DNA from 3 places in the Polaromonas sp. DSP2-3-2b2 genome. Region 2 is predicted to be linked to each of the others. Evidence: predicted binding sites of a transcription regulator. Region 2 holds the regulator's gene; each other region holds the start of a gene.

What was found. Region 2 encodes FNR, which switches genes on or off when oxygen is low (the NO sensors DNR and NnrR bind a similar motif). Its sites were predicted from a motif close to TTGATNNNNATCAA; they were not measured.
Region 1: a site for FNR is predicted at 2,008-2,021, ahead of ACP7AD_RS04915 (universal stress protein). Genes of this name have one in related genera too.
Region 3: a site for FNR is predicted at 2,119-2,132, ahead of nirK (copper-containing nitrite reductase). Genes of this name have one in related genera too.

What each region holds. Positions count from the first base shown of each region.
Region 1 covers NZ_JAFCTH010000003.1:215,777-219,969, forward strand. Annotated here, with positions in the region: gene ACP7AD_RS04900 (response regulator) at 1-89, opposite strand, end outside; gene ACP7AD_RS04905 (response regulator) at 235-879, opposite strand; gene ACP7AD_RS04910 (sensor histidine kinase) at 876-1,700, opposite strand; gene ACP7AD_RS04915 (universal stress protein) at 2,081-2,524, shown strand; gene aspS (aspartate--tRNA ligase) at 2,682-4,193, opposite strand, start outside.
Region 2 covers NZ_JAFCTH010000020.1:16,118-20,310, forward strand. Annotated here, with positions in the region: gene ccoP (cytochrome-c oxidase, cbb3-type subunit III) at 1-38, shown strand, start outside; gene ccoG (cytochrome c oxidase accessory protein CcoG) at 88-1,554, shown strand; gene ACP7AD_RS14810 (nitrogen fixation protein FixH) at 1,575-1,832, shown strand; gene ACP7AD_RS14815 (hypothetical protein) at 1,900-2,193, shown strand; gene fnr (fumarate/nitrate reduction transcriptional regulator Fnr) at 2,232-2,954, opposite strand; gene hemN (oxygen-independent coproporphyrinogen III oxidase) at 3,191-4,193, shown strand, end outside.
Region 3 covers NZ_JAFCTH010000002.1:303,875-308,067, forward strand. Annotated here, with positions in the region: gene ACP7AD_RS03425 (nitric-oxide reductase large subunit) at 1-1,337, opposite strand, end outside; gene ACP7AD_RS03430 (RrF2 family transcriptional regulator) at 1,556-2,065, shown strand; gene nirK (copper-containing nitrite reductase) at 2,302-3,702, shown strand; gene ACP7AD_RS03440 (class I SAM-dependent DNA methyltransferase) at 3,888-4,193, shown strand, end outside.

The sequences.
Region 1 (4,193 bases), on a different contig from region 2:
ACAAGTGAATCGTCTGCAATAAAGATTCTTAACGATGCATTATCTTGGCCCATTGCGTTACTATGCCGCCCATTGATGATGCGTGCCATGCGTGTTGCCTGACAAGCAGCATCGGAAAAATCCGGATGAATCAAAGGTCAGCACCGACCACCACTCAGCCAATCCCGGCAAGCTTGGCGGCATGAAAACCGCTCCATCACGATCACCGGTGCACGCAAGACCCTTCAAATCGTTTCATGGCTCCAAGGGCTCGGTCACGCCATGCTTGATGGCGTAACGAATCAGTTCACTCTGGTTTTGCAGATTCATTTTCTGCATGAGATTGGCTTTATGGGTGCTGATGGTTTTTGCCGAAAGGTTCAGCCGCCCCGCAATATCGGTGACAGACATGCCGATGGCGATCAAACGGAAGACCTCGAATTCCCGGTCCGTCAGCTTTTCATGCGCTGCCGAGGTTGATCCCAGCATGGAGCCGAGTGCCAGTTGCTCGGCAACCCCTGTGCTGATGAAAGCGCCGCCAGCTGCAATCTTGCGCAGCACCTGCATCAGTTGCGTCGGTGCACTTTCCTTGGTCAGGTAGCCACTGGCGCCGGACTTGATCGAGCGAACGGCGTACTGCAGTTCTTCATGCATGCTGAGCACAAGAATGCGCAGTTTCGGCTTTTCGCAACGCACTAGCTTGATCAGTTCCATTCCGCTTCGGCCCGGCATAGACAAGTCAAGAACGAGAACATCGAAATCAGACTCACGCACCTGACGCATGACCTCCATTCCATTGGACGCTTCACCGACCACGGTCATGTCTTCCGCCGAGGTAACAATCCGCTTGAGGCCCTCTCTCACAATGGCATGATCGTCCGCTATCACGATCCTGATCATTGGTGAACTCCAGTCTGGTCCAAGGGAATGCTGACCTCTACGGTAGTTCCCTTTCCCCGCGCACTGCTGATGGCAACGCTTCCCCCGAGGAGTTGTGCCCGCTCGCGCAGGCCCATGAGCCCGAGTGATTGGGGCTTGCGTGCGCCATCCGAAAAGAATCCGCAGCCATTGTCCTGAACTCGCAATCTCACCGCATCCTGGGTTTTGTCCAGCGTGACGATGACCTGCGAGGCAGCCGCATGCTTGGCAATGTTGTTAAGCGACTCCTGAACGATCCGGAACACAGCCGTTGCGTACGGCTCAGGCAATTCGAGTTCCAGTTCATCATTGACCGAAAGTGTGCAGGGCACGCCGCAGCGCTGCATGAAATTGCTTGCAAGCCATTCGATCGCCGGCACCAAGCCCAGGTCATCGAGCATCAACGGCCGCAGGTCGGCGGCCATCCGGCGTGTTGCCGCCACCGTGCGGTCAAGCATTTTCACCATCTCGTCCAGCTTCATGGTCACCATCCCGGGGACGGATGAAGCGTGGTCGCGTACCCAGATTGTGTCCATCTTCAGCGCCGTCAATGACTGTGCAAGCTCATCGTGCAACTCCCGAGCCAAGCGCGCTTTTTCCTCTTCGCGGATAGCCTGTGCCGCGACAGCGAAGGTACGCCTTTCTTCCATAAGCTGTGCGGTTTCAGTCGACTCCAGCGGGATATTGACCATAAATGCTTCAGGGAGAGATGACAGCCCGCGAAATGGATAACCGGCTGGCCGCTTTCCCCTCGCCCGTACCGTTTTCTTTGAATCAATCTCAAAATGCATCTGGCTTTTCATGGTTCCTCCGGAAGATTTCGTGTTTGCAGTCTGGTCGTCAGGCGATGCGCGGCTTTTTCAAAGCCTTTCTGATCGCTATGCCCAAAGACACAATGGCAAACTCGCATCTCTTCATCTGCTTATGGAATGACCTTAAAGCAAATGGGAACGCAGTTCGCTGAATGGGAGGGCTTATCTACAAAGCGTTATTGCGGTTACAGACTTTGCTACCCAGTTCAGCTAACTTTTGCAGAAAAAACTGTTAGCAATTCAGGATGTGTCTTGTGGAATCTTTCAAGGTATAAAAGCATTGAGGCTTTTGCGGAGCTTGACGTGAATCAAGACCGGCCGGGCTCAATACACCTACGCTGAATCTTTGTATCTAAATTGGAGAACTCATCATGTACCAGCGAATTCTTGTCGCCACCGACGGTTCGGATCTTTCAAGTACGGCGGTGAGCAGCGCCATTGAACTGGCAGCAGCCATAGGCGCCGAGCTGGTCGCGTTGTATGTCGTGCCGCGTTACCCGGTGAGTTACTTTGAAGGTGGAATCACCATTTCGGTGGAAGATATTGCCCGTACCGAGAAGCAGTGGAGCGACAAAGGCCAGGCGGTTGTCAATGCGGTGCAAGAACAAGCCAAGGCCCAGGGCGTTACGGCCAAGGCGGTAGTTGCGCAGTCTGATCTGGTTGCCGAGTCCATCATGTCCGCTGCCACCAAACATGGGTGTGACCTGGTCGTCATGGCGTCGCATGGTCGCAAGGGCATTAAGCGGATACTGCTGGGCAGTGAAACCCAGCATGTACTGACGCACAGCACCGTGCCGGTTCTGGTCCTGCGCTGACCAAGCGACTTTGACAAAACCGTAACCGGCATTCGTGAAGCGCTCTCATGCGCCCCGTATTGATCACTATCCGGCCAAAGCAGAGGTGGATTCGGAAAGCAAAAAGGGCACTCTTGAAGTGCCCTTTTTTCGGTTGGTTATCTACTTTTGAATGCGGTCAGAGCGGCAATGGGTTGCGCAGGCGTATGTGCAATTCACGCAACTGCTTTTCGTCAACGGGGCTAGGTGCGTGGGTCAGCAGGCACTGCGCGCGCTGGGTTTTCGGAAATGCGATCACGTCGCGGATCGACTCGGCACCGGTCATCATGGTCACTATACGGTCCAAGCCAAAAGCCAAGCCCCCGTGCGGCGGTGCACCATACTGCAGGGCATCGAGCAAGAAGCCAAATTTCAACTGTGCTTCTTCCGGGCCGATGTTCAGCGCGCTGAACACCTTGCTCTGTACATCGGCGCGGTGGATACGCACCGAGCCGCCGCCCAGTTCCCAGCCATTGAGCACCATGTCATAGGCCTTGGCGATGCAGCGGCCCGGGTCGGTGTCCATCCAGTCTTCATGGCCGTCTTTCGGCGCGGTGAAAGGATGATGTACCGCGCTCCAGCGCTTGCCATCCTCGTCATATTCAAACATCGGAAAATCCACCACCCACAGCGGCTTCCAGCCCTTGGTGAACAAGCAGGTCTTCTTGCCGAAGGCGCTGTGGCCGACCTTCAGTCGCAGCGCGCCGATGCTGTCATTCACCACCTTGGCCTTGTCGGCGCCGAAAAACAGAATGTCGCCATTCTGTGCGCCGGTGCGCTTGAGGATCTCGGCCACGGCCGCATCGTGGATGTTCTTGACGATGGGGCTTTGCAAGCCCTCACGGCCCTTGGCTATGTCGTTGACCTTGATCCAGGCCAGGCCCTTGGCGCCGTAGATCTTGACGAACTCGGTGTAGCCGTCGATCTCGCTGCGGGTGATTTCGGCGCCGCCAGGCACGCGCAGGGCCACCACCCGGCCGCCTGGTGTCGTGGCCGGCGCGCTGAAGACCTTGAAGTCCACATCGCCCATCACATCGGTCAGCTCGGTGAATTCAAGATTGACACGCAGATCGGGCTTGTCCGAGCCGTAACGGTGCATGGCGTCGGCGTAAGCCATGACCGGGAACTCGCCCAAGTCAGTGTTCAGCACCGTCTTGAATATGTTGCTGATCATGCCCTGGAACATGTCGCGGATTTCCTGCTCGCCCATGAAGGACGTTTCAATATCGATCTGCGTAAATTCAGGCTGGCGATCAGCGCGCAGGTCTTCGTCGCGAAAGCATTTCGTAATCTGGTAGTAGCGGTCGAATCCGGCCACCATCAGCAACTGCTTGAACAGCTGCGGACTTTGCGGCAGGGCAAAAAACTGGCCTTCATTGACGCGGCTGGGAACCAGGTAATCACGCGCGCCCTCAGGTGTGCTCTTGGTCAACATGGGCGTTTCAATGTCGATGAAACCGTTGGTATCGAGGAACTTGCGCGTCTCCATGGCCACGCGGTAGCGCAGCATCAGGTTGTTCTGCATGTAAGGACGGCGAAGGTCGAGCACACGGTGCGTCAGGCGCGTGGTTTCTGACAGGTTGTCGTCATCAAGCTGAAATGGCGGCGTGACGCTGGGGTTGAGCACGATCAGCTCATGGCACAGCACCTC
Region 2 (4,193 bases):
GCTTGTCAAACAAGCCAGGCGCAGTAGCGCTGAATTGATCTTTTACCCGGCAAGGCTTCTACTGGGGCTTTGCATGGAGTAGTACTTGTGGATAATTTAAAGCCAACTCCTCGAAAAGTCATTCCCATCACGGTAATGGCCGGAGAGCAGTTGCAGGCCGCGTCAGCAACTGGCGATGGTGAGACTGGCAGCATTTATCAAGCTCAGAAGAAAATTTATCCACGTAGCGTCACGGGATTTTTTTCAAAGTGGCGCTGGGCCACGGTTTTTATCACCCAGCTAGTCTTCTACGGCCTTCCGTGGCTGGAATGGGGTCAGCGCCAAGCCGTATTGTTTGATCTGGAAGCACGGCGTTTCTATATTCTTGGTCTGGTTCTTTACCCGCAGGATTTCATTTACCTCTCGGGCATCTTGGTCATTTCGGCATTGGCGCTGTTCTTGTTCACGGCTGTGGCCGGTCGCCAGTGGTGCGGTTATGCCTGTCCGCAGACGGTATACACCGAAATCTTTCTCTGGCTTGAAAAAATCACCGAAGGCGACCGCTCGGCACGCCTGCGACTTGATGCAAGCTCCATGTCCGTCAACAAGTTGGCACGCAAGGCCAGCAAGCAGTTTTTGTGGATTGCTCTGGCCTTGTGGACGGGGTTTACCTTTGTCGGTTATTTCACGCCTATCAAGGAACTAAGCGTCAGTTTCATCAATGCAGGCATGGGCCCGTGGGAAACCTTCTGGGTTTTCTTTTATGGATTCGCCACGTATGGCAATGCAGGCTACATGCGCGAGCAGGTCTGCAAGTACATGTGTCCGTATGCCCGGTTTCAGAGCGCGATGTTTGACAAGGACACATTGATTGTCACCTATGACGAGGCGCGCGGTGAACCCCGCGGATCTCGTTCCAAGAAGGCCGATCCGACTGCCCTGAACTTGGGTTCCTGCATTGACTGCACACTTTGTGTCCAGGTCTGCCCGACGGGGATCGACATCCGCAAAGGTCTGCAATACGAGTGCATCAGTTGCGCGGCGTGCATCGATGTGTGCGATACCGTGATGGACAAAATGAACTATCCGCGCGGCCTGATTCGCTATTCAACACAGAATGCGGTGGTACAGGGCTGGGGCAGATCGCAGCTTTTGCGTCGCATATTCCGCCCCAGGGTGCTGGTCTACACGGCCATCTTGCTGGGCGTTACTGCCGCCTTGTTCATTAGTTTGGCGTTGCGCTCCCCATTCAAGGTCGACGTGATTCGTGACCGTGCTTCGCTGGCGCGTATCGTCAGCGGCGGAAAGATCGAAAATGTTTATCGCCTGCAAGTGATGAATGCGACCGAAACCACCCAGCATTACCGCATTACCGCCACAGGCTTGCCGGGTCTGATGCTAGCCTCCGAAGGCACACTCACTGTCGATGCAACCCAAGCGCGCGGGGTTCCTATTACCCTGCAATTGCCGTACGAGGCTGCAAGTCCAGGCTCGCATGAAATCCACTTTGAAATCGAGGCTGTCAACTCGCCTGGACGCGTGGTCGAGAAGTCGGTATTTCTGGTGCCCCGCTAACATATAACAATGGAAATATCATGAACGAAGAACACGGACAACCCTGGTGGAAATTTGGGCATGTGTGGATGGTTTTCGCAGGACCCGCCGTAGTGATCGTCGCCTCATTCATCACCTTGTACCTGGCCATCAAGGTTCCCGATCCTGTCGTGACCAGCTACGGTCAGGCAACGCGGTCGGTTGCAGCGGATCGGGAGGCATCCTCCACCAACATGGCGCCAGCGATGCAGGCCCGAAATCATGCGGCCACAGGTGTCCAGGTGCCTGCCGAGCCTTGAAAAGTGAAGGAAATTCGGTAAGGATCCGTCCATTCAGTCCTCAAGTTGCAAGAAAGATTTAAATTCTATGCTGGCCCAACGAATGATGTGGATTGCATGGCCTGCCTTTCTGGTGGCGGGCGTGATAGAGATGCTGGTGTTTGCCCTGGTTGATCCGCAAAGCCTGCATTGGTTCGGCCAGCCTCTGGCGTTGTCTCGGGACGCCGTCTATACGCTGGCTTTTTTTGTATTCTGGCTGCTGACCATGGTGTCGAGTGCCTTGACGACCCTGCTTGCCATGTCGCCATTCGAAGTAAATCGTCGCGAATTGGCCGCAGATGGTCGGCTCGAAAGCGGTGCCAAAGAAGTGAAGGCAAATTAAAACGTTTGTCAGTCAGCCCACACAGAAAAATTTCAGTGTCAGCAGGTTTTCTGGTTGTTGTTCACGATCAGTTTGAGCGCTTCGGTATCAAGGATGCGCACATGGCGCTGCTTGACTTCCACAATTTTGTCTTCGACGAATTTTGAAAAAGTTCGGCTGACCGTTTCGAGCTTCAAGCCTAGGTAGCTGCCGATTTCCTCTCGCGTCATGCGCAACAGAAGTTCGGATTGCGAGAAGCCGCGAGCATGGAGTCGCTGGACCAGATTGAGTAAAAAGGCGGCCAGGCGCTCCTCTGCGCGCATGCTGCCCAGCAGCAGCATCACGCCATGTTCACGAACGATCTCGCGGCTCATGATCTTGTGCACATGGCGTTGAAGCGATACAACTTCCCTGGACAACTCTTCGATGCGGTCAAACGGCATCACGCACACTTCAGCGTCTTCCAGCGCTACAGCGTCGCAGGTGTGGTGTTCCCTGACGATGCCGTCCAGACCGATGATCTCTCCAGCCATCTGAAAACCGGTAACCTGATTACGACCGTCTTCGGTGGTAATGCATGTTTTGAAAAAGCCGGTGCGGATGGCAAACAGGGACGTGAATTTTTCACCGTTGCTGTACAGGCGGCCGCCGCGTTTGACCTTACGACGTACAGCCACCACTTCCTCGATCCTGTCCATCTCATCGGCCTTCAGGCCCATGGGCATGCAGAGTTCACGAAGGTTGCAATTGGAGCATGCAACTTTTATGGCGGCAGGATTGATGGGCTGGAGTCTGGCGTCGCTTGAGGCTTCTCCGCGCTTGCCCGTCCCCATGGACTCTGGTGTAACCTCAAACATGACATTCTCCTCACGAGGGTTCGTTACATGGTTTTAGACATGCTGACCGCTGACATATGTCAAACAAACAAGGCGAACTTCACGATACATTGGCTGTGCCTGCTCCGTAGCCGCGGGTGCGCGTTCAAGGAACCGTCGCAAACGTACCTGCAGCAGATTGTATGCCCATCCCCATTCACGAACTGATAGGCCGTTTCGATGCTCTGGGGCACCGTTACACCTCATATCCGACGACAGACCGCTTCGTGGAGGCCTTCACGTCCGAACAGCTAGCGCAGGCACTCGCGCAGCGCCGAAACGGGGCGGCTGCCATGCGGTTGCCGCTGTCGCTTTACGTGCACATTCCTTTTTGCGAATCGCTTTGCTATTACTGTACCTGCCACAAGATCATCACCAAACACCATGAGCGCGGTGAAACTTATCTGCGCTACCTTGGTCGCGAGCTTGATTTGTACACTGCCCATCTGGGCACGGGTCAAGCGGTCAGCCTGCTCGATCTGGGCGGCGGAAGCCCTACCTTTCTAAATGATGGCGAACTGCGCCAGTTGATGGCCATGCTGCGGCGTAGTTTCCAGTTTGCACCGGGCGGAGAGTATTCCATTGAAGTCGATCCACGAACCGTTGATCCCGCGCGACTTGCCACGCTGGCGGAACTGGGATTTAACCGGCTGAGCTTCGGGGTCCAGGATTTCGATCCGGCGGTGCAAAAAGCGGTCCATCGCATCCAGCCTGCCGAGCAGGTTTTTTCATTGGTCGAAGCCGCGCGTCTGAGGGGTTTTGAATCTGTCAGTATTGACCTGATCCACGGGCTGCCGCGACAAACGCCGGAGTCGTTTGACCGCACGCTGGCGCAGGTCCTGCAACTGCGGCCGGACCGAATCGCCCTGTATGCCTACGCCCATCTGCCCCAGCGTTTCAAGCCGCAACGCCGGATTGATGCGGCTGAACTGCCTGGCGCCAGCGCTAGGCTCTCCATGTTGTCGCACACTCTTTCGGCTTTTCAGGATGCCGGTTATGTGCACGTCGGCATGGATTACTTTGCCCTGCCTGACGATGCGCTGGCGGTTGCCAAACGCCAAGGCCGCCTGCACCGCAATTTCCAGGGTTATAGCATCCAGCCCGACTGCGACCTGATCGGCCTGGGGGTCTCGGCCATTGGCAAGG
Region 3 (4,193 bases), on a different contig from region 2:
ATCAGGCCGCGGCTTTCCGATGGTTTCTTCAGCGCAGGCATCAGTCCGCGACCGAGCAGCAAGACCCAGAACAGCAGGCCGACGAACAACAGGATTTGCCAGATTCGGCCCATGCTGGTGAATTCGAGACCCTGGTTGCCAATCCAGAAGCTGAAGTTGGTGCCCAGATGCTGCAGCGAGCCAATCCAGCCGAAGGCGGTGGAACCCACCACAATGAACAGCAAGGCGTAAAACAGCACGTTGACACCGAGTTTTTGGTACTTGGGCTCGTGACCGGAAATGGCCGGCGCAATGTACAGGCCGGTGGCCAGCCAGGCCGTGGCAATCCACAGCACTGCAAACTGGGTGTGAATGGTGCGGCTCACGCTGAACGGCAGGATTTCTGCCAGCGGGAAGCCGAAGAAGTCGTTGCCCTCGACCGCATAGTGGGCCGTGATCACGCCCATGCCGATTTGCGTCAGGATCAGGCCAATCACCACATAAAAGTATTTGCGCGTGGCCTTCATCGACGGCGTCGGCTTCATGTCGAACAGCGGGTCGGATTTGAGCGGCTTGGGGTCTTCCTCTTCCTTGACGGTCGAGTGGTAAAACACCATCGCCCAGATGCCGGCAATCATGAGAATGACGCTGGCGATGGACCAGATTCCCGCAGTGGCGGTGGGCGTGTTGTCCACCAGCGGCTCATGCGGCCAGTTGCTGGTGTAGCTGAGATCAGCTTCGCCCGGCCTGTCGGTGGCGGCGGACCAGGAGGCCCAGAAAATGAAGGCGGGCAGCGCCTTCAGGTCATCCGCGTCAGGCAGCGCTCCGGAATTCATCGCGTATTGCTCACGCAGTTTGTCCAGCGACGGCGCATCGCCAAACAGGTCGGTGTAATGCTTGGCAACCTGTTGGACTGCCTCGGTGCGCTCGGGCGACAGGGTAATTGCACCGGTGGCGGCGTTATAGGTGTTGCCGCGCATCTCGCTTTTGAGCCGCGCGTTCAGTTCGCCCTGCTGGCCGACGCTCAGTGCTTCATAAGGCTTGCCGAAATCACGTTGTGCCCACAAGGCGCGCAATGCCAGCGCTTCGCGGTGCAGCCAGTCAGCCGACCAGTCAGGCGCCAGGTAGCTGCCGTGACCCCAGACCGAACCGAGTTGCTGGCCGCCGGCCGACAGCCAGGCTTTCTGGCCGCGCTGGACCTGGCCTTCGGAGAAAAGCACCGTGCCTTTGGTGCTGATGACTTGTTTGGGAATTGGCGGAGCTGTCAGGTAAATCTCTGTTCCGACCCAGCCGAGAACGGCAAAGGACATCGCGCAGATGACAGCCAGCCAGGTCCAGAGTTTGCGCGTGGCGTGCATGGCAAATTTCCTTGTTTTTGGAGAGCAGTTGAAAAATCTGAAAACACTTCAAATTTAATAACATGGATTCTATCTGCATCTTTTATAAAGATACCAATGAAGTACATTTTTTTATTTGGAACGTTCCTGAAAAGCATCACGCTCGATAGAATTGACAAGGTTTTCCACGCAGACACGCCCATGCGTCCACCCGCCCCCACACCCGAGAATTCACGCGCATGAGACTCACCACCTACACCGATTACGCCCTGCGCACGCTGATGTACCTGGCCGCCAACCGCGACCGGCTGGTGACCATCCAGGACATTGCCGATGCGCATGACATTGCCAAGAACCACCTGACCAAGGTGGTGCATCAGCTGGGCATCATGGGCGTGGTCGAATCGTTGCGGGGCCGCAACGGCGGACTGAGGCTGGGCAAGGAACCCGAGCAGATCAACATTGGCGCGGTGGTGCGCAGCACCGAACCCGACTTCTACATGGCCGAGTGTTTCAACCCGGGCAAAAGCCATTGCATCATGAGCGCGGCCTGCTCGCTGAAGGATGTGCTCAACGACGCCACGACCGCCTATCTGGCGGTGCTCGACGGCATCACGCTCGACTACCTGATGAAGACCAACGGCAAGCGCAACGCCCCGGAAGCGTCCTTCAAATTGATTCCGGTCCGACTCCGGCCGGATGCGCCGCAGACGGCTGAACCGGCGACAGACCTCCAGCATCCGGTTTGAAACAGGCCTGGAACTGACCAGGCTTTCCACGATGCTTGAGCCCCTTGCAAACCTTGATCTATGTCAAATTAAAACATGTATTAAATATGTACATTATTTCCGAGCAGGCCAAAAGAGCCTGCCGCAGATAACCGCCGATTCACTCGCCTAAACGGCGACAGTACGGTGGACCGCAAAAAAACCTGGCGCGAATTCCACGCCAGACATGAAGTTAAAACATGTTTAAGGTCAGAAAAATGAAAGCCGGTTTTATTCGTAAAGCAGTAGCAAGCGCAGTCATCGGTGTTGTCGGACTGGCGTCAAGCTACGCCGCCACACCCCATGGCCAGCACGACACGGGCGTCAAGGCCATACCTGACGTGACCTTTACCCTGCGCACCGACATTGCCGACGGCAAGCTGGTGTTCATCGGCGAAGCCGGCGCCATCAAGGGCAAGGTCAACCCGCAGCTCGCCGTACCCGAAGGCGCCATCGTGCAGATCAACCTGGTCAACGGCGACGGCGCGACGCACGACATCAGCGTGCCGGACTTCAAAGCTTCGTCAAACCAGCTCAACACCAAGGGCGCCAGCACCACGATTGTGTTCAAGGCCGACAAGAAGGGCGAATTCAAGTACATCTGCACCCTGCCCGGCCATGTGCAAGCCGGCATGATGGGGCAAATCATGGTCGGCGATGGCGCTGCCAAACCCAAGGCGCTCGGTGCGGACGTTTCACGCAACCCGATGGACGTCTCGCAGCCGGTCGGCGCCCGTGGCCCGCAAAGCGTGACGGTGAACCTGGACACCACCGAAGTGCTGGGCCAGCTGGACGACGGCACCACCTACAAATACTGGACCTTCAACAACAAGGTGCCAGGACCGTTCATCCGCGTGCGCCAAGGCGACACCGTGACCGTCAACATGGCCAATGCCGCCGACAGCAAGATGATCCATTCGGTGGACTTTCATGCGGTCACCGGCCCTGGCGGCGGCGCGGCCGTGACGCAGGCGGCGCCCGGCACCAGCAAGAGCTTCACCTTCAAGGCGATCAACCCCGGCCTGTTCGTGTACCACTGCGCCACGCCCATGGTGGCTCAGCACATTTCCAACGGCATGTACGGCATGATCCTGGTCGAGCCCGAAGGCGGACTGCCCAAGGTGGACCGCGAGTTCTATGTGATGCAGGGCGAGCTGTACACCAGCCAGCCACACGGTACGCTCGGCGAAAACGAGTTCTCGCTCGAAAAGCTGCTGAAAGAGCAGCCCGAGCACATGACGTTCAACGGCGCCATGGGCGCCTTGACCAAGACGCACCGCATGGAAGCGAAAGTCGGCGAAACCGTGCGCATCTTTTTTGGTGTCGGCGGCCCCAACGCCACGTCGAGTTTCCATGTGATCGGCGAAGTGTTCGACCGGGTGTTCAACATGGCCGACCTGACCTCGCCACCCAACAGGAACGTGCAAACCATCTCGGTACCGCCCGGTGGCGCGTCCATGGTCGAGTTCAAGGTGGAAGTGCCCGGACGCTACATCCTGGTGGACCATGCCCTGTCAAGGCTTGAAAAAGGCCTGGTTGGCTTCCTGCATGTGGTCGGCCCTGAGAATCCAGAGGTCTTCCACACCTCTGAAAAGACGAGCGCCAACTCGGGCCATTGAACAAGGAAAAGAGGAGTTTGCAGCCCGCGCAGCGGCCAGTTGATGGCGGCGCAGGCTGCCTTCCAAGGCGCGACAGGTTTCTGTCGCGCCTTTTTTTGTTTCTTGCAGGCCAAACGGCAGGAGTTGTCCAATGCGCCAGACCTACACTCGTCCAGCCCCCAGCTCACTCAAAGACCGCCACCGCCATGCCCCTTTCCTGGAACGAAATCAAATCCCGCGCCCTCACCTTCAGCCGCACCTGGGCCGACGCGGCCCATGAAGACAGCCAGGGCAAGCCCTTCTGGATTGATTTTTTTGAAATTTTCGGCATCACCAACAAGCGTGTCGCCACGTTCGAGCATGCCGTCAAAAAGCTGCCCGGCGCCAAGGCCAAAACAGACGGTTTTGTCGATCTGTTCTGGCCCGGCATGCTGCTGGTGGAGCAAAAGTCGCGTGGCAAGAATCTGGACGCGGCGCTTGAGCAGGCGCTGTCTTACTTTCCCGGCCTGGCC